Regions from separate parts of the Mediterraneibacter sp. NSJ-151 genome, predicted to be linked through region 2. Evidence: predicted binding sites of a transcription regulator. Region 2 holds the regulator's gene; each other region holds the start of a gene.
What was found. Region 2 encodes Rex, which represses fermentation and respiration genes when NADH is low (regulators of the CRP and FNR family bind a similar motif). Its sites were predicted from a motif close to ATTGTTAANTANTTAACAAT; they were not measured.
Positions count from the first base shown of each region.

Region 1: a site for Rex is predicted at 2,144-2,163, ahead of LQE94_RS10035 (iron-sulfur cluster assembly scaffold protein). Genes of this name have one in related genera too.
Region 3: a site for Rex is predicted at 1,710-1,729, ahead of fucO (lactaldehyde reductase). Genes of this name have one in related genera too.
Region 4: a site for Rex is predicted at 3,222-3,241, ahead of LQE94_RS09135 (NAD(P)-binding protein). Genes of this name have one in related genera too.

Region 1 is NZ_JAKVPP010000008.1:109,640-114,617, reverse strand. It holds gene LQE94_RS10050 (ECF transporter S component) at 1-350, opposite strand, end outside; gene LQE94_RS10045 (hypothetical protein) at 673-1,563, shown strand; gene LQE94_RS10040 (cupin domain-containing protein) at 1,658-1,984, opposite strand; gene LQE94_RS10035 (iron-sulfur cluster assembly scaffold protein) at 2,209-2,901, shown strand; gene LQE94_RS10030 (GGGtGRT protein) at 2,967-3,977, shown strand; gene LQE94_RS10020 (GH25 family lysozyme) at 4,137-4,978, opposite strand, start outside.
Region 2 is NZ_JAKVPP010000003.1:41,424-46,401, forward strand. It holds gene abc-f (ribosomal protection-like ABC-F family protein) at 1-1,235, opposite strand, end outside; gene LQE94_RS03600 (redox-sensing transcriptional repressor Rex) at 1,462-2,109, shown strand; gene LQE94_RS03605 (NAD(P)H-hydrate dehydratase) at 2,303-3,796, shown strand; gene alr (alanine racemase) at 3,820-4,978, shown strand, end outside.
Region 3 is NZ_JAKVPP010000006.1:154,461-159,438, forward strand. It holds gene LQE94_RS08080 (HPr family phosphocarrier protein) at 102-335, shown strand; gene LQE94_RS08085 (tRNA (mnm(5)s(2)U34)-methyltransferase) at 392-955, shown strand; gene LQE94_RS08090 (TetR/AcrR family transcriptional regulator C-terminal domain-containing protein) at 1,084-1,623, shown strand; gene fucO (lactaldehyde reductase) at 1,768-2,913, shown strand; gene LQE94_RS08100 (TetR/AcrR family transcriptional regulator) at 2,957-3,583, opposite strand; gene LQE94_RS08105 (efflux RND transporter permease subunit) at 3,798-4,978, shown strand, end outside.
Region 4 is NZ_JAKVPP010000007.1:128,271-133,248, reverse strand. It holds gene LQE94_RS09140 ([FeFe] hydrogenase, group A) at 1-1,257, opposite strand, end outside; gene LQE94_RS09135 (NAD(P)-binding protein) at 1,251-3,083, opposite strand; gene LQE94_RS09130 (DegV family protein) at 3,383-4,270, shown strand; gene LQE94_RS09125 (YoaK family protein) at 4,288-4,968, shown strand.

The sequences.
Region 1 (4,978 bases), on a different contig from region 2:
ATTACGATAGAAACCACTGCTCCGATAAATGTTCTAGCTGACAGCATACGTGCAGGTGTTTTCCCTGCATGTGTAACTTTTGAACCTGCATATCCCATAATACCCTTAATAATCAAAGTAGGCAATACCCACTGCGGATATCCTGTCAATAAATCTGACAATGCAGAACCAACACCGCCGGCTAAAAGTCCGATATCCCAAGGGAATAAATATGAACACAGAAGAATACAAATATTTCCCAAATGCATATAACCAAGCGGAATCGGAATATGAATGATTGCTGTTGATATGCAGACAAGCGCAATTGATAAGGCTGCAATTGTAATTTTTTTTGCTGAAAATCTTTTCATAAATAATCTCTCCATTCCTCACAGAAACTTTTCTGTATTTTCATTTTTCCAAATCATAACACATGATTGGATTGATAAAAACAGCCAGAATCGTTAAATTTAACCAGTCCAGTTTGCCAAATGGGGACGGGGATAAGTGGCTTTTTCACACGTGAAAAAGCCACTTATCCCCGTCCTTAATTTTAATTTTTTATGAATTTTACATTTTTTTACTTGTCTTCGCAAAAAAAACATTATAGGATATACTACATTGATTATTTCAATATAATCATTTTAACATTTTATAATTATCATATTTAAAAGAAAGGGGTTTTTATTTTTCATGGCTTCTTCAAAAAATGACTCATCCTGGTTCGACGATAATTTTGAAGTTACATATGATGATGATTCAACATTACGACCATCCATTGATTTTGATACAACAAAATTAGAGAATACCTCTCAGAAAAATACAAAGAAGACAAAAAGAAAGAAAAAAGGAAATACTTCTTCTAAAAACAACAACAAATCTGTTGATTTAAGTATTCCAACTAACATTTCACGCGAGGAAGAAAAGGCACAGGCTATTCGTTATGCCCAGCAGCCTTCCAATCGTTACGATGATGACGACATTGATTATGATTATAATGATGATGACGATGACGACTATGACTTTCCTAAATCCAGAAGACGTAAAAGTGGACCCACACGACTTGCAGCACCACTTCAAAAAGGTGGCAACGCACTTTATAAGGTTTCAAAAACATTTATCCGAAATCTGACTATACTGCTTATCCTTATAATCATTGCCATTTTAGCTTACAACTTTTATGTAGGAAGTGCTCCATATGGCGACCTGGAAAATTCACTTGAATCACAAGCTTTCTCGCCAACTTTTCTTGCATATGCCGCTGTAGCTGCAATTGTAATTTTTTGCGAAATCATTGCACTTTTCAGGTCTATGACAAAAGAACGTATACGAGATGAATATGGAGTTCATTGGGAAGATGTAGGACGCGGACGGAATTCATTTATCATACTTTACATTTGTTCCTATGCGGCATTTTTATTCGGTGATTTTATCCCAGAAAATATAGAAGTATTACCTGCAATCATCGAGATTTTAAAAGGAATCAAGGGTGCCCTGGCAGTTTTCGGTTCTCTTCATAACCAATTATTCGGTCTTTGCGTGGCAGGCGTTGTTTCCTGTGTGATTCGTAAGTATCGGAGATAGAGAAGGGAAGCCAGAAGGGACGGGGTTTAGTGGCTCTTTTGTTCGCAAAAGAGCCACTAAACCCCGTCCCTTCTGGCCTCCCCGGCCTCTCGCCTTAATCTAAAATAATCAAAGCCATAAATACAAGGTCTTCTGTTCCTGTATTCTTTAATCCATGTCCGCAATTATCCGGTGTGAATGTCTTATCTCCTGCTTTTACCATGCGTTTTGTTCCATTATCATCATATTCTCCTTCTCCGGAAATGATATAATATGTTTCACTTTCGTTGTGATGTTCGTGGTATCCAAGAGAACATCCAGGCTCGATAGTTACCTGTGCATATAATCCGCACTTGCCATTCAGTTCCTTTGCATCAAGAATTCTTTTTACAATTACATGACCTTCTCCGCCACACATGTTTTCAATACGCTCTGTTGTCATAATATCTGATTCCTTTCTTTTTTTATTATTTACATTATAAAACGCTGTTCAAAAATGTTCAATCACATTTATATCGTATTTTTATATTGAAAGTACTCGAAAGTTGTCGAAAGTGACAATTGACGAAATCTATATTTTATGAGAAAATAAAGTAAGTGTGATGTTAATTAATTATCAAACATTATACGCGAGACAAATCATACATATTTGAAAGGAGTTTTAACATGATTTATTCTAAAGAAGTTGAACTGATGTGTCCGGTTGCTCAGGGTGCAAATCACGGACCAGCTCCAATCCCAGAAGAGGCTAAATGGGTACAGGCAAAAGAAGTGAAAGATATCTCTGGTTTTACACATGGTGTAGGCTGGTGTGCTCCACAGCAGGGTGCTTGTAAACTTACTCTTAATGTAAAAGACGGAATCATTCAGGAAGCATTGGTAGAGACAATTGGATGTTCAGGAATGACTCATTCTGCTGCTATGGCATCTGAAATTCTTCCAGGTAAAACAATTCTTGAAGCATTGAATACAGACCTTGTATGTGATGCAATCAACACAGCTATGAGAGAGCTGTTCTTACAGATTGTATACGGAAGAACACAGAGTGCATTCTCTGAAGACGGACTTGCTATCGGAGCTGGACTGGAAGACCTTGGTAAAGGACTTCGTTCTCAGGTAGGAACAATGTACGGAACACTCGCAAAAGGTCCTCGTTACCTGGAGATGGCAGAAGGATATGTAACAGGTATCGCTCTTGATGAGAACGATGAGATCATTGGATACCAGTTCGTAAGCCTTGGAAAATTCACAGACTTCGTTAAAGCCGGAGATACTCCAAACGAAGCTTGGGAGAAAGCAAAAGGACAGTACGGACGTGTTGCTGACGCTGTTAAGATCATCGACCCACGTAAAGAATAATCACAACGAACGGACTTGTCCGTTTTATGGAAAATAAGCGTTAAATAAATCAGGAGGACAATTAAATGGCTTTATTTGAATCATATGAGAGAAGAATTGATAAAATCAATGCAGTACTGAACAGCTATGGCATTGCTTCTATCGAAGAAGCAGAAAAGATTACAAAGGATGCCGGTCTTGATGTTTACAATCAGATCAAAGGTATTCAGCCAATCTGTTTCGAAAACGCTTGCTGGGCATACATCGTAGGTGCAGCAATCGCAATTAAAAAAGAATGTAGAACAGCTGCTGAGGCTGCTGCTGCTATCGGTGAAGGACTTCAGGCATTCTGTATCCCAGGTTCTGTTGCTGACCAGCGTAAAGTAGGTCTTGGACATGGTAACCTTGGAAAGATGCTTCTGGAAGAAGATACAGATTGTTTCGCATTCCTTGCAGGTCACGAATCATTCGCAGCTGCTGAGGGTGCTATCGGTATCGCTGAGAAAGCTAACAAAGTTCGTAAAAAACCTCTTCGTGTTATCCTGAACGGTCTTGGAAAAGATGCTGCAAAGATCATTTCAAGAATCAATGGATTCACATATGTACAGACAGAATATGATTACTACACAGGAGAACTGAAAGAAGTTCAGAGAATCGCTTACTCTGACGGACTTCGTTCTAAAGTAAACTGCTACGGTGCTAACGATGTACGTGAAGGTGTTGCTATCATGCACAAAGAAGGTGTAGACGTTTCTATCACAGGTAACTCTACAAACCCAACACGTTTCCAGCATCCAGTTGCAGGTACATATAAAAAAGAATGTATCGAACAGGGCAAGAAATATTTCTCAGTAGCTTCAGGTGGTGGTACAGGACGTACACTTCACCCGGATAACATGGCTGCCGGTCCTGCTTCTTATGGTATGACAGATACATTAGGACGTATGCACTCTGATGCACAGTTTGCTGGTTCTTCTTCAGTTCCTGCTCACGTTGAGATGATGGGTCTGATCGGTGCTGGTAACAACCCAATGGTTGGTATGACTGTTGCAGTTGCAGTTTCCGTAGAAGAAGCTGCTAAAGCTGGCAAGTTCTAAGAACTCGCGTAAAATAGCCAGTTCTCAAACTTACAAGAACTGGTAAAAATCAATAAAATTTACTTCATTTGTCGATTATTTGTCGATTACTTGTCGATAGAGACTTGTCGATAATTGCAAAGTAAAAATGATCCCCGGTATTTCTACCGGGGATTTCTATTATTTTACTCGTAATTTCTGCCCGACATAAATCAGATTTGGGTTCGAAATTCCGTTCATCTCTGCGATTCTCTGATAAGTTGTTCCATACTTTGCAGCAATTTCGGAAAGTGTATCATTTTGTTGTACAGTATAATACTGCGTTGATGTTCCATTAACAATGTTTTGTACTTCTGTATATCTCGAACCAAGCACTGCTTTTCTTATATCTCCGTTCCCATATCTTCCAATCCTAACTTCTGCCGCTAATGTTTGAGCTGATGCAGAAGAAATGTGATTGATCATATTCTGCACTTCTGTATATCTCGATCCGAGTGCTTCTTTTCTTGTGTCTCCATCTCCGTATGCCCCTTGCATCACACCGGCAACTAATTCAAGTAGCGATCCCTTGTTAATCGGTTTTGCTTCTACATCGTTTCCTGTTCCAGCGTATTTATTCCATGTGGTGCGGTCTCCGTAGAATTTGTCAAGATCGAGGTATCCTTTCCACCCATCTAACCTTCCTCTTGAACTATACTGTCTCATAGCACAAGAGTACGACTCTTCGTTCCATGGTTTTGTCTGATACCCTGTTGGATTCATATCTGCATACTGGGCAACCCATAATGGATATCCAGCACCTAAAATCCGTCCCATTGCATTCTGCTGAACATATACCATTGGAGCTACATCTGTCTTGTCTTTCACATAATCGCACCATGATTTAACCCAGTTGAAATCATTTACATCAAAAACAGGGTTGTCCTTCGCTTCCCAATCCAGGATAAGAATTGCTTCACCCACTCTATCCCCTACTTGTTTCAAGAAATAATCAGCTTCCGCTTTTACGTTTCCGCCATTCG
Region 2 (4,978 bases):
ATTTCTTCAAAAATAGTCTTATTATCATGAAGTACGTGGTGCTCCTGATCATAGTATCCAATCTTTACCTTAGAACCTAAAGTAAAAGCACCTTCATCGGCATCTAATACCTGATTTAAAATTTTTAATAAAGTTGTTTTTCCGGTTCCGTTATCTCCGATGATTGCAACATGCTCACCACGTTTGATTTCAAATGAAATATCGGAAAACAGGGTTTGTGTCTCAAATCTTTTTGTTAAATGTTCAACTGTTAAAACATCATTACCACTGATACAAGATGGATTCAGCTCAAAATGCATTTCCTGTGTGGAATCCATCGGTTTGTCAATACGTTCTATTTTGTCAAGCATTTTTTCGCGGCTTTCAGCACGCTTGATAGATTTTTCTCGATTAAAAGATTTTAATTTTTCAATTACTGCCTCTTGGTGTTTGATTTCTCTTTGTTGATTTAAATATTCTTTCATTTGTGCATCGCGTAACTGACGTTTTTTTTCGGCGTAATCTTTATAATTACCATTATACATACGAAGATGCCCTTGATCTATTTCAACAACCTTAGTTACGACTCTGTTTAAGAAGAAACGGTCATGTGATACGATGAATACAGCTCCCGGGTAATTTAACAGATATGTTTCTAACCAGGATATAGAATTTAAGTCCAAATGGTTGGTCGGCTCATCCAATAATAGGATATCTGGTTTTGTTAACAGAAGTTTGCCTAAGGAAACACGCGTTTTTTGTCCACCTGATAGCGTGCTGGCTTCCTTTGAAAACTCATTTTCCTGAAAACCAAGTCCTTTTAACACCCCTATGATTTCACTTTCATATGCATATCCGTTCTTGGATTCAAATTCAGACATCAGACGGTTGTAAGTATTCAAGCGAGTCTGTAATTCATCACCGGATAAGCCTTTTAATTCGTGTTCAATCGTACGAATTTGTTCTTCAAGTCTTATAATGTCTGCTTTTGCAGTTTTTAATTCTTCGTAAATACTATTTCCACTGATTAGATTTTGCTGCTGTGCAAGATAACCAATTGTTTTCCCTTTTGTAAGAACAATATTCCCGCTGTCTGTTGGCTCTTCGCCAATGATCATTTTTAAAATTGTTGATTTTCCGGCACCATTCACACCGACAAAAGCAACCTTTTCTCTATCTTCAATATGGAAAGAACCATCTTTTACAATGATGCGTTCTCCGAAAGATTTATTTAGATTATGACATGCAAGTATCATATATACATCCTCCTATATTTAAGCATATCGTATTTATTATATCGAAATACAGATAAAATACAACTAAAGAATTTAGATTTCACAAAAAAATTCAGATAAAATAGTGTGAAAACCGACGAAATATAAAAAAATTTTAGATAAAATACAAAAAAAGTATGTCAAAAGTTTGACTTTGTTAAAATAAAACTTTATAATAGATATAGTTTATATTTGGAGGACGATAAGTGTGGAGTCAAGAGGAATATCAAAGGCTGTTATTGGGAGACTTCCAAGATATTACAGATATCTTGGTGAACTCAATGAAGCCGGAGTAGAAAGAATATCATCAAGTGATTTAAGTAAAAAAATGCATGTAACAGCATCACAGATTCGCCAGGATTTGAATAATTTTGGTGGATTTGGCCAACAAGGATATGGTTATAATGTAAAGTATCTTCGCACGGAGATTGGTAAGATACTGGGATTGGACCAGAGTCACAATATGGTAATCATAGGAGCAGGTAATTTAGGACAGGCACTTGCAAATTATGCATCTTTTGCAAGAAATGGATTTATTTTAAAAGGAATCTTTGATGTGAATCCTGAATTGAAAGGAAAAGTGATCAGAGACATTCCGATTCGAATGATGGATGAATTAGAGACAGTTCTTCAGGAAGAAAATATTGATATTGTAGCACTCACAATTCCAAAAACAAAAGCGGTTGAAGTATCTGATATTCTGGTACGTAATGGCATTAAAGCAATTTGGAATTTTGCACATACAGATTTGAATCTTCCGAAAGATGTGATTGTAGAAAGTGTCCATTTATCTGATAGCTTGATGAAGTTGTCCTATAATATTACCCGATACAAAGAAGAACATGGGGAAGATTAGAAGTATCATAACGTGCAAAAGGGTTGTTTAATGCCTTTGCACGTTATTTGTATTTACGCGAGCAACGAGCCAAAGTCCGTGCTTGCACGAGACCTTGGCGACTGCCGCGATAACTTGAGAAACTCGCGAAGCGTGTTTCTCATAGTTTGGAGATAATTATTTTATTTCGTGCTTTAAGAAAGGATGAGTAAAAATGCGATATTTGCCTACTGGAAATTGGATGCAAAAAGCTGACGCACACACAATTCATGAAATAGGAATTCCATCTTTGGTGCTGATGGAGAGAGCTGCATTGGGAATTGCTGAGGTTATAAAATCGAAAGTTTTGAAGAACAAAAAGATACTGATAGTTTGTGGTTCCGGAAATAATGGAGGAGACGGATTTGCAATCGCAAGATTGTTACATGATGAGAATTATTCCGTAGGAATTGCATTTGTTGGAAAAACAGAGTCAATGAGCGATGAATGTAAACAACAATATTGTATTTGTAAAAATATTGGGATATCGATAGAGACAGAAATCCCTGATGAAGAGTATGGCGTGATCGTAGATGCGATTTTTGGCGTTGGACTTTGCCGGGAGATAAGCGGTAAATATGCTTCCGTGATAGAGTGTTTAAATGCAATGGAAGGATATAAAGTTGCGGTAGATATACCCTCGGGAGTCAGTTCTTTGGACGGAAAAATTTTAGGTATAGCATTTAAAGCGGACTTGACGGTTTCTGTACAATGTGAGAAACTAGGAACTGTTCTGTATCCGGGAAAAGATTTTGCAGGAGAAGTAGTTGTAAAATCAATCGGTATCAATACAGAACTTTACCAAAATAATATAGAAATATGTTATACACTGGAACAAGATGATCTTTGCACATGTCTGCCGAAACGTGTGGCAAATTCGCATAAAGGAACATATGGGAAAGTGCTTATGATTACCGGAAGCAAGGGAATGGCCGGAGCAGCATATTTAAGTGCAAAAGCAGCATATGTAAGCGGAGCAGGGCTTGTTCAGATATATACTGCCAAAGAAAACAGAAGCATTCTTCAACAACTGCTGCCAGAAGCAATTATCTCCACTTATACAGAATATTCTGAAGAAGAATTGAAACAATTATTAAATTGGGCAGATGTTGTATGTATTGGATGTGGACTTGGCCAGGAAAAAACAGCAGATAAATTATTACAAGGGGTATTTCAATTCTGTAAAGTCCCATGTATTATTGATGCAGATGGAATCAATCTTTTATCTGAAAAGATGGAATTGCTTGAAAAAAGTACATTTCCGATAGCATTAACTCCACACATGAAGGAAATGACGAGACTTTTAAAGTGCTCGGTCGCAAAATTAAATGCAGATCGTATGAATATATTGACTGATTTTGTGAAACGGTATCCTGTTGTTTGTGCGTTGAAAGACGCTCGTACGCTTGTAGCAAAAGAAGATCATCCTTTATTTGTAAATACTGCAGGAAATAGTGCGATGGCAAAAGCAGGTTCGGGAGATGTTCTTGCTGGTGTGATCACAGGGCTTACAGCACAACATATGAATTTGTATGATAGTGTTGTGTCAGGAGTGTATCTTCATGCAAACGGAGGAGATTATGCAAGAAAAAGCTGTGGCGTTTACAGTGTACTGGCAGAAGATTTGATTTCAGGAATAAAAGATGTACTAAAGCAGGTAGAACAGTAATATTTGATATGGAGGAATAGAACATGAAACAATATACACGTGTGTATGCAAAAATTGATTTGGATGCAATTGCATATAACATGGAACAAATGAAGGAGCGAATCGGAACAGGAGCAAAGTTGGTTGCGGTTATTAAAACAGATGGATATGGACATGGTGCGATTCCAATTGCCAGAATGTTCGAATCAGTGGATTATGTATGGGGTTATGCGACAGCTAGTCTTGATGAAGCTGCTCTCTTGCGTAAGGCTGGAATTTGTAAGCCAATCCTTGTATTGGGATGTGTATTTCCAGATCAGTATGAGGATATGATCCGTTACGAAGTACGTCCTGCTACATATACAGAAGAAATGGCAATAGAAATATCAAAACAGGCTGTTAAATTAAATAAAACGGCATATTTGCATATTAAAATCGATACAGGAATGGGACGTATTGGTTTTGCAGTATCGGATGAAACGGCAGATATTATTGAACAGATAAGTAAATTACCAAATATAAAAATTGAAGGAATGTTCACGCATTTTGCGAAGGCAGATGAAAAAGATAAAAGCTATACATATCAACAGCATGAGAAATTTGTTTGGATGAAACAGGCACTGGAAGAGAAAAATCTGGAAATTCCATATATTGATTGCGATAATAGTGCTGGAATTATAGATTTTCCCAATATGAAGCACAATCTGGCAAGAGCAGGAATCTCTTTATATGGAATGTATCCGTCTGATGAGGTAAATAAAAATGCAATTTCATTAAAACCGGCATTAGAATTAATCAGTCATATTTCTTTTGTGAAAAATGTAGAAGCTGGTACTTCAATCAGTTACGGTGGTACATTTGTGGCACCAAAAGCAATGCGAATAGCTACAATACCTGTCGGATATGGAGATGGATATCCACGTTCTCTTTCAAACAAAGGAGCTGTTTTAATTCATGGAAAACGTGCTCGTATTCTGGGAAGAGTTTGTATGGATCAGTTTTTAGTAGATGTTACTGATATCCCGGAAGCAAAATTTATGGATGAAGTTGTGCTGGTAGGGAAAGATCAGACAGAAACTATAACAATAGACGAGTTGGCAGAGCTTAGTGGAAGATTTAACTATGAATTTATATGCTGCCTTGGAAAACGAATCCCAAGAGTTTATATTCAGGATGGGAAAATAGTAGAACAGATTGATTATT
Region 3 (4,978 bases), on a different contig from region 2:
AAAAGAGCAGAATTTGCATGAAAATAGACAAAATATGTATTGACGATAAAATTGTTTTGAGGTATGATTAGGCAGATTTTACGGAAAGGCAGGAAAAAAAGATGGCTGATACAGTTCAGAGAAAAATCGCATTTGAAAATGCAGATGCAGCAGTAGAATTTGTTAATAGAGTACAACAAATTCCTTTTGATGTAGATTTAAAGGCAAGAAATATGAGAATTGATGCAAAGTCTTTACTTGGCGTACTTTCTATTTGCGAAGAGAAGAATATTGAAGTAGAAGCTTTTGGAACGAGTGATGAGTTTATCGAACTGCTTGCTGAGTATACAGCATAGTTTAGAAGAAGCTTATAAATTATGTGGTAAGTGCTATATAGACGAGGAGAAATAAAATGAATCCATCACAGATTACAGATTGGTGTCATCAGATTATACGGTCTGTGGCAAAGAAAGACGGATTATATATTGATGCGACTATGGGCAAGGGACACGACACAAAGCTTTTATGCGAACTTGCAGGAGAACAAGGAAGTGTGCTTGCATTTGATATCCAGTCGGAAGCAGTGCATGCAACAGAAAACTTGTTGCAGAAAGCGGGGCTGCAAGACAGAGCAAAATTGCTTTTGACAGGGCATGAACACATGGATGAATATGTGCAGACAGAATCTGCCGATGTAATTTGCTTTAATTTTGGATATCTTCCGGGGGGAGATCATGCTATTGCAACAAAGACACAGACTAGTTTAGAAGCAATTGAAAAAGGACTTACCTTGTTGAAACATGGTGGTATGATGAGTCTGTGTATTTACAGTGGCGGTGATACAGGGTTTGAAGAGAAGGATGCGATTCTTCGATATATAAAAGAACTCAATCCCAAAGAATATACAGTAATTGTAAATGAATATTACAATAGGGAGAATAATCCCCCAATCCCGGCATTTATTTTTAAACGTTAAAAGGTTGGATTTCACTGTGATTGCGGTGGAATTCAACCTTTTATTCTGTATTTCACGGGGAAGATATGGTATAGTATGGATAAATCAAAAGAAAGGTATGGCAAAGAGTGGGAGATAAGCAGGAGAAAATGAAATACCGGCTTGCAGAAGCGATGAAAACTTGTATGAGAACCATGCCGGTAGAGAAGATTACAGTTAAAGAAATAGTTCAGGAATGTGGGACAACACGACAGACATTTTATCGCTATTTTCTGGATAAATATGATTTGATAAACTGGTATTTTGACAAGATTCTTTTGGAATCCTTTGAGCATATGGGAGAGGGAACAACTGTCTATGAAGGTTTGTGTAAGAAGTTTCAGTATATTGAAGAAGAAAAGTTATTTTTTAAGGCAGCATTTCGTAATGACCAGCAGAATTGTTTAAGAGAACATGATTTCCAATTGATACTTGCTTTTTATACAAGGCAGATTGAAGAGAAGACGAAAGAACCGATTTCAGAAAATCTACGTTTTTTGTTGGAGATGTATTGTCAGGGGTCTATTTATATGACTGTTCAGTGGGTGCTGGGTGAGAGAAAAAGCACACCACAAGAGATGGCTAAGGCACTTGTATCGGCGATGCCGTCAGAGTTGTATGATGTGATGAAACAATTAAATCTTGTGTAAAATGAATGAAAAATAAGAAAAAAGTCAACCTGACATGTGAAAATGTGACAGATTGACTTTTTTGTAACTTTTTATTTGGAGAAGATATTGTTAAAATAAAGACATAAGAAAACAAAACGGCAAAACAGAAAGGGAGAAGAAAAAATGGCAAACAGAATTATGTTGAATGAAACATCTTATCATGGAGCAGGTGCAATTGGGGAAATTGCAACAGAGGCAAAAGCAAGAGCTTACAAAAAAGCATTTGTATGTTCTGATCCGGATTTGATTAAATTTGAAGTAACAACAAAAGTAACAAAAGTGCTGGAAGATGCAGGACTTGAGTATGAAATTTATTCTGATATCAAAGCCAACCCAACAATCGAAAATGTACAGCATGGAGTAGAAGCATTTAAGAAAGCAGGAGCTGATTACATTGTTGCTATTGGTGGCGGTTCTTCTATGGATACAGCAAAAGCAATCGGTATCATCATTGCAAACCCTGAATTTGAAGATGTTAGAAGCCTGGAAGGTGTTGCACCTACAAAGAAACCTTGTGTACCAATTATCGCAGTTCCAACAACAGCAGGAACAGCAGCAGAGGTAACGATCAACTATGTTATTACAGATGTAGAAAAGAAAAGAAAATTTGTATGTGTTGACCCACACGATATGCCAATCATCGCAGTTGTAGACCCAGACATGATGTCTTCTATGCCAAAGGGACTGACAGCCTCTACAGGTATGGATGCATTGACACATGCAATTGAAGGATACACAACAAAAGCAGCATGGGAAATGACAGATATGTTCCATCTGAAAGCAATTGAAATCATTTCAAGATCACTTAGAAGTGCAGTAAATAACGAAAAAGAGGGACGTGAAGGTATGGCTCTCGGACAGTATATTGCAGGAATGGGATTCTCAAACGTAGGACTTGGAATCGCACATTCTATGGCTCATACACTTGGTGCTGTATATGATACACCACATGGTGTTGCATGTGCAATGATGCTTCCAATCGTTATGGAATACAATGCAGATTGCACTGGCGAGAAATACAAAGAAATCGCAAGAGCAATGGGTGTAAAGGGTGTAGATGATATGTCTGTAGAAGAGTACCGCAAAGCAGCAGTAGATGCTGTACAGAAGCTTTCTGTAGATGTTGGTATCCCTACAAAACTTGAAGCACTCAAAGAAGAGGATCTTCAGTTCCTGGCAGAGTCTGCTCATGCAGATGCTTGTGCACCGGGTAATCCAAAAGATGCAAGCGTAGAAGATCTGAAAGATTTGTTTAGAAAGTTAATGTAAGAAAAAGAAACGGCAGAGCAGTGCATGTTCTGTCGTTTCTTTTTTACTGGCTGTATTCATTTTTGTTGAAATAAGATAATAAAATATGATGAATCGAACGATGCAGGTACGGCATATACTCTTCTATAGGAAGAGGCTGTTCGTATAAGATACAGCTATAGCAGGTGGAACCTACAAGCTCTAGTATTGTAAAAAGTAATAATTCGGCTTCCAAATCTGTGATGGAACTTTCTTGAACTAATTCACGATAATAAGAATAGAATTCACGTGATTCTTCAGATTCATCAGCAACTTGTTGTTCAAAGGCAACACGGAAAATTCCCCAAGATAAATTTTTGGAAATAAATTGCAATAATTTTGGGTTCGCAGCCAGTTTTTCTATAATGAAATCAACAACAAAAAATAATTGGTTCTCAAAACCTTCGATCGATTGTTGCAGAAGAGCATGGTGTGCTTCTGCAAAAAGCTGACCGGTTTTATGTGCGATTAAAATGTCTCGCAAGTCGTATTTATCTTTGAAATACAAATAAAATGTGCCTTTTGCAAGACCGGCTTTAGAAGAAATATCGGAGATTGTCGTCTTGGCAAACCCCTTATCTGTGAATAATTCAAATGCAGTCTGCAAAAGTGCATTTTTCTTTTCTTTCTTATTTAAGTCTACCTTACTCATATTCCTCACTCCTGTAATACATTCTTGAACAATACCGATATCATGCGATAAAGTTCAACAAGATATTATCTATTGTGTAACAAAAACGAAAAAAAATCAATATGAAAATGACCAATATTCATTTTCGGCTACAAATTTGCAAATGTGAATATTGACCAATGGTCATTTAAGAATATAATAAGTTTAGAAATGAAAAAGATTGGGAGATGAAAACATGATTAAGGTGGGTAAAAAAATTGTGAAATACAGAATCACAATTTTAATTATCGGAATTTTATTATTAATTCCATCAGTTCTGGGGTATTTAAAGACCAGGGTAAATTATGATATTCTTTATTATCTGCCGGGGAATATTGACACGATGAAAGGTCAGGACATTTTAATCGATGAATTTCAAAAAGGCGCATTCGCAATGGAAATCGTAGATGGCATGACGACGAAAGAAGCGGTAGACGTCAAACAGAAAATTGAGCAGGTAGACGGAGTAGCAGATGTAATCTGGTATGACTCTATTGCAGATTTATCAATGCCGATCAGTGAATTGCCTGATAACCTAAAAGATGTATTTTATAAAGATGATGCGACACTAATGGCAATCTTCTTTGATGATACAACTTCTGCAGACAGTACAATGGACGCAATCAAAGAAATTCGAAGTGTTACAAATGAACAGTGCTATTTAAGCGGTATGTCAGCAGTTGTAACAGATATTAAGAACCTGTCTGAAAAAGAGATGCCGATTTATGTACTGATTGCAGTTGTGTTAAGCTGTATCGTACTTTCAATATTTACAGATTGTTGGGTTTTACCGATATTCTTTATGCTTAGTATCGGTATGGCGATTATTTATAATATGGGAAGCAACTACTTCCTCGGACAGATTTCTTATATTACAAAGGCGTTAAGTGCAGTATTGCAGCTTGGAGTTACAATGGATTATTCCATTTTCCTGTGGCATAGTTATCAGGAAAATAAGCAGCGTTTTGATGGCGACAAAGAGCGTGCGATGGCACATGCAATATCCAATACATTTACATCGGTAATCGGAAGCTCTATCACAACGGTGGCAGGTTTCATTGCATTGTGTTTCATGAGCTTTACACTTGGACGCGACTTGGGTATCGTTATGGCGAAGGGCGTCGTATTTGGAGTAATCAGTTGTGTTACAATCCTGCCATCACTTTTGCTTGTATTTGACAAAGCAATTGAAAAGACAACACATCGTTCCATTATACCGCCGATGGAGAAACCTGCAAAATGGATTACAAAACATTTTAAAGTATTCGTGGTAGTATTCCTTGTTGTATTAGTTCCGGCATTGATCGGATATACAAAGACAGATGTATATTACAATTTGGATTCTACACTTCCGAAATATCTTGCCAGCATCAAGGC
Region 4 (4,978 bases), on a different contig from region 2:
ACCGAAGATTACACCGGCACCGCTTCCTTCTTTCATAAGTGGGTCGCATTCACGGTCTACTAATGTAGAAGGTGAAATGTGTGAAGAGCGGATCATACGTGTAAGTTCGCGGGTTGTAAGAACCGCATCAATATCATTTCCGGCATATTCTTTATAGAACAGTTCCATGTTTCGTTCGCCTTTTTTAGCAACGCAAGGCATGATGGAAAGTGTGTAAATATTTTCTGGTTTTACGCCAATTGATTCAGCAAAATAAGTTTTCATGACTGCACCAAACATCTGCTGTGGAGATTTTGCAGTTGATAACTGTGGAACCAGATGAGGGTATTGCGATTTGATAAATCGAACCCATCCAGGGCAGCAGGATGTAAACATTGGACGTAATTTTAATTCGCCTTTTGTAAATCTCTGCAGGAATTCATTTCCTTCTTCCATAATGGTCAGGTCAGCAGAGAATGTTGTATCAAATACATAATCTACACCAAGACGTTTGAGGGAATCCATGATTTTGCCTACAGTTGCCTCTTCACGAGATAATCCGAGAGCTTCACCCCATGCGGCACGTACAGCAGGAGCAACTTGTGCAACAACTACCTTACTTGGATCGGCAATGGCACGAAATACTTTTTCTGTATCGTCTCTTTCATGAAGTGCACCAACAGGGCAATGGGTAATGCACTGTCCACAAAGTGAACAAGATACATCAGAAATCTTTTTGTTTCCTCTTACGTTTACGGTTGTTCTAGAACCGGTACTTGTCACATCCCAGATATGTAAATCCTGAATTTTATCACAAATCTGGATGCAGCGCATACATTTAATACATTTTTTGGAATCGCGGATAAAAGGAAAATCCTTATCCCATGGAAAATCTTCCAGTCTTTGTTTATATGGAATATCAAGTATATTCAAATCATTTGCGATTTTCTGTAATGTACAGTTTCCACTTCTGACACAAGTTGCACACTGGCAGTCATGCTGAGATAAGATAAGCTGTACCGTTTTTTTGCGGGCATCACGAACCTTAGGACTGTTTGTGTAAATAACCATGCCTTCTATCGCAACGTTATTGCAGGAGGTCATAAGACGCTCCATCCCTTCACGTTCGACAACGCAGACACGACAGGCTGCGATATCGTTAATGCCTTTTAAATAGCAAAGTTTTGGAATCTGGATGCCGATGGATGCAGCCGCTTCCATAATGGTTGTACCTTCCGGTACGGAGATTTTTTGATTATCAATCGTAATATTTACCATAATGTTTCTCGACCTCCTTTGAAGCTTCCATAACCGAAGTGATCACAGCGCAGACAACGTCCGGCTTCCTGATCTGCCTCAGCTTTGGACATGCAGTTTTCAACACCATCAAAGTCGCAGACGCGTTCACCTGCTTCTCGTTCCGTTAAGTTTACTCTTCCGCAAGGTTTACGATCGGAAAGTTCTGGTTCCGGAATCTCAACATCACAGCTGATGATGTGATGATATCCAAGATATTCATCAATGTTTGCTGCGACTACTTTAGCAGCTGCAATTGCTTTGATTACAGTTGCAGGACCGGATGCACAGTCTCCACCGGCAAATACGCCAGGAATGTTATCAAATCCGCCGGATGTTGCAGTCTGGATCTTACCGCGCTGAACAGGTACACCGGCTTCTTCAAAATGCTGAAATTCGATATCTTGTCCGATGGCAACGATCAGTGTCTGACAAGGAATAAATACGTCTTCTTCTCCTGTCGGTCGTACACTTGCGCGTCCGTCTTTGATCTTGCTGATCATTTGCGGAGTAACATAAATACCGGTTACATGATTATTGTCATCTACCTGGATTTTGGATGGAGCCATCAAAGTCTGTACCTCAATTCCTTCAGCGACAGCCCCTTCAATTTCAGCTGCAAGAGCTGTCATATCAGCTGTACGACGACGATATACAATGCTTACCTTTTTGGCACCGAGACGTTTTGCAGTGCGGACTGCATCCATAGATACATTACCGCCACCAATAACAGCAACTTCCTGTCCCTCAAGATTTGCAGGTGTTCCTTCCCCGACATCACGGAGGAAACGAACTGCGGAGAGGACTCCGTCTGCATTCTCACCTTCGATACCAAGTTTTTTATCTGTACTTGCTCCGATTGCAATCAGGACAGCGTCATAATTTTCACGAAGACTCTGGATAGTCATATCTTCACCGATTCGTTTACCATATTCAACTTCGACACCTGTTTTTAAGATTGCATTAATATCATCATCCAGACGGTCTTTAGGAAGACGATAATTAGGGATACCATAGCGAAGCATACCACCTAATTTTGGAAGCATCTCAAATACATGTGTCTGATGTCCCATTAACTGCAGAAAATATGCAGCACTTAGTCCAACCGGACCTCCACCTACAACAGCAATTCGTTTACCTGTGGATGGTGAACAGACCGGAGGTGGAACTTCGCCTGCAAAGTCAGCTGCTACACGCTTGAGACCGCGGATATTGACAGCATCGTCAACAATATTACGGCGGCAACGTGCTTCACAAGGATGCTCGCAGATAAAACCACAGGTTGTAGGGAATGGATTATCCTTTCTGATCAAGCGGATAGCATCTGCGTAACGACCTGCTTTTACAAGTGCGATATAACCAGGAATGTCAACATGTGCAGGACAAAGCGATACACAAGGAACCGGCTGGGTATACTGGCATGTACATCTTCCCTGACGAATATGCTCTTCATAATCTTCACGACAGCCTAATAAACTTTTGTAGACCATATGAGCAGCTTCGTATCCGATCGGACAGTCAGAACTTTCCATAATAGAAGTAGCAAGCTCCGTCATTTCATCTAATGTCTGCATGGTAGCTTCGCCATTTAAAACATCTGTTAAAAGGTTTTTTAGCTGCCAGAGACCGACACGGCAAGGAACACATTTGCCACAGGATTGTGTGTGACACATTTCAAGAAAGGCACGGGTCATATCTACAGGACAAAGTCCCGGAGGGCTGGATTCGATTCGACGTTCCAGATCACGATAGAGTCCTTCAACAACGACCTGAGCCCGGATAGGGGTAGGGATTTCTAATCTACTCATATCAAATTCTCCTTTTCATAAATTATTAAAATTGCAAATGTATTTACGTATCAAGCGTAACACGTAAACTCAATTAAGTTTATTTTATGCGATAAACTAAAAAAAAGCAAGAAAAATGCACAAAAATCTAAAAAATAGTTTGTTAAATTTTATGCAATATAACGATAAAATTTTAACGTTGTGTTTTTCACAAGGTCAGTTTATACGAACTTAAAAGAGAAAGAAAAAAGGAATTGTCTTTTATGGGAAATGCTTTATAATAGGAAACAACGTAAGTGATAACATGGAGGAAGTAGCAGATGGGAGAGTATATTTTAAGTTGTTGTTCTACGGCAGATATGCCAAAAGAATTTTTTGAAGAACGAAAGATATCATATGTTTGTTTTCATTATTTTATGGATGGAGTAGAGTATCCGGATGATCTTGGACAGTCTATGCCATTCCAGCAGTTTTATAAAAAGATGCAGGATGGTGCTGATACCAAGACATCACAGATCAACGTAGGCGAGTTTGTTGAATATTTCCGACCATTTCTTGAAGATGGAAAAGATATTTTACATGTGACATTGTCATCAGGAATTTCAGGGGTTTTGAATTCAGCACGAACAGCGAAAGAGATGTTGGAAGAAGAATATCCGGACCGAAAGATTTATATTATTGATTCGCTTGCAGCATCTTCTGGATATGGACTATTGATGGATAAGCTGGCAGATTTGCGAGATGAAGGAAAATCCATTGATGAGGTTGCTTCATGGGCTGAAGAACATAAGCTGGAAGTACATCATTGGTTTTTCACAACAGACCTTACATTTTTTATTAAAGGGGGAAGAATATCTAAGATTTCGGGATGGTTTGGAACAGCGTTAGATATTTGTCCACTATTAAATGTAAGCAATGAGGGAAAATTAATTCCAAGATTTAAGATACGTGGAAAGAAAAAAGTCAGCAAAGAAATAGTGAAGAAGATGGAGCAATTTGCCGTTAATGGTTTACAATATGCAGACAAATGCTTTATGTCCCAGTCAGCATGTTATGAAGATGCAAGAAAAGTTGCAGATATGATAGAAGAGCGTTTTCCGAATCTGAAAGGAAATGTTATGATCAATGACATTGGGACCACGATTGGAAGTCATACAGGCCCTGGAACTGTTGCATTATTTTTCTGGGGAACAAAACGAGAAAATTAAGAGAGAAGTGTAGAAAAATGAAACATTCGAAACAAATGTCGGAATCCATTCGACTGGGAATTGTGCTTGCAGTAGCAGGAGGATTTATGGATGCATATTCCTATATGTGCAGGGACGGGGTATTTGCAAATGCACAGACAGGAAATATGCTTTTACTTGGAATTCATTTATCACAGAAAGAATGGGGGCTGGCGGCACATTATTTCTTCCCGGTGATGGCATTTGCAATCGGAATTGCGCTGGCTGAAGTGATTCGTTACAAGAGTAATGAAGAAGGTTTGTTTCACTGGAGGCAATTTTCTGTATTAGTGGAAGCTATTGTACTTATGGGTGTAAGCTTTATTTCACAAGATATGAATACGCTGGCGAACAGTCTTACATCTTTTGCATGCGGAATTCAAGTAGAAAGTTTTCGTAAGATTCATGGAAATGGGATCGCGACAACAATGTGTATTGGTAATTTGCGAAGTGCAACACAGAATCTGACGGATTTTTTTAGAACAAAAAAAAGCAGTTGTTTGCAAAAAAGTCTTTTGTATTATGGCGTGATTTTATGCTTTGTGATGGGTGCTATCATTGGAAATAAGTTCGTAATCCTAATGAAAGAAAGAGCTATTTTAATTTGTTCAGCTCTTTTGTTTGTTGCATTTATCATGATGTTTGTAGATCGCGAAAAACAGGAGCATAAAAAAATATAGTTAAATGATA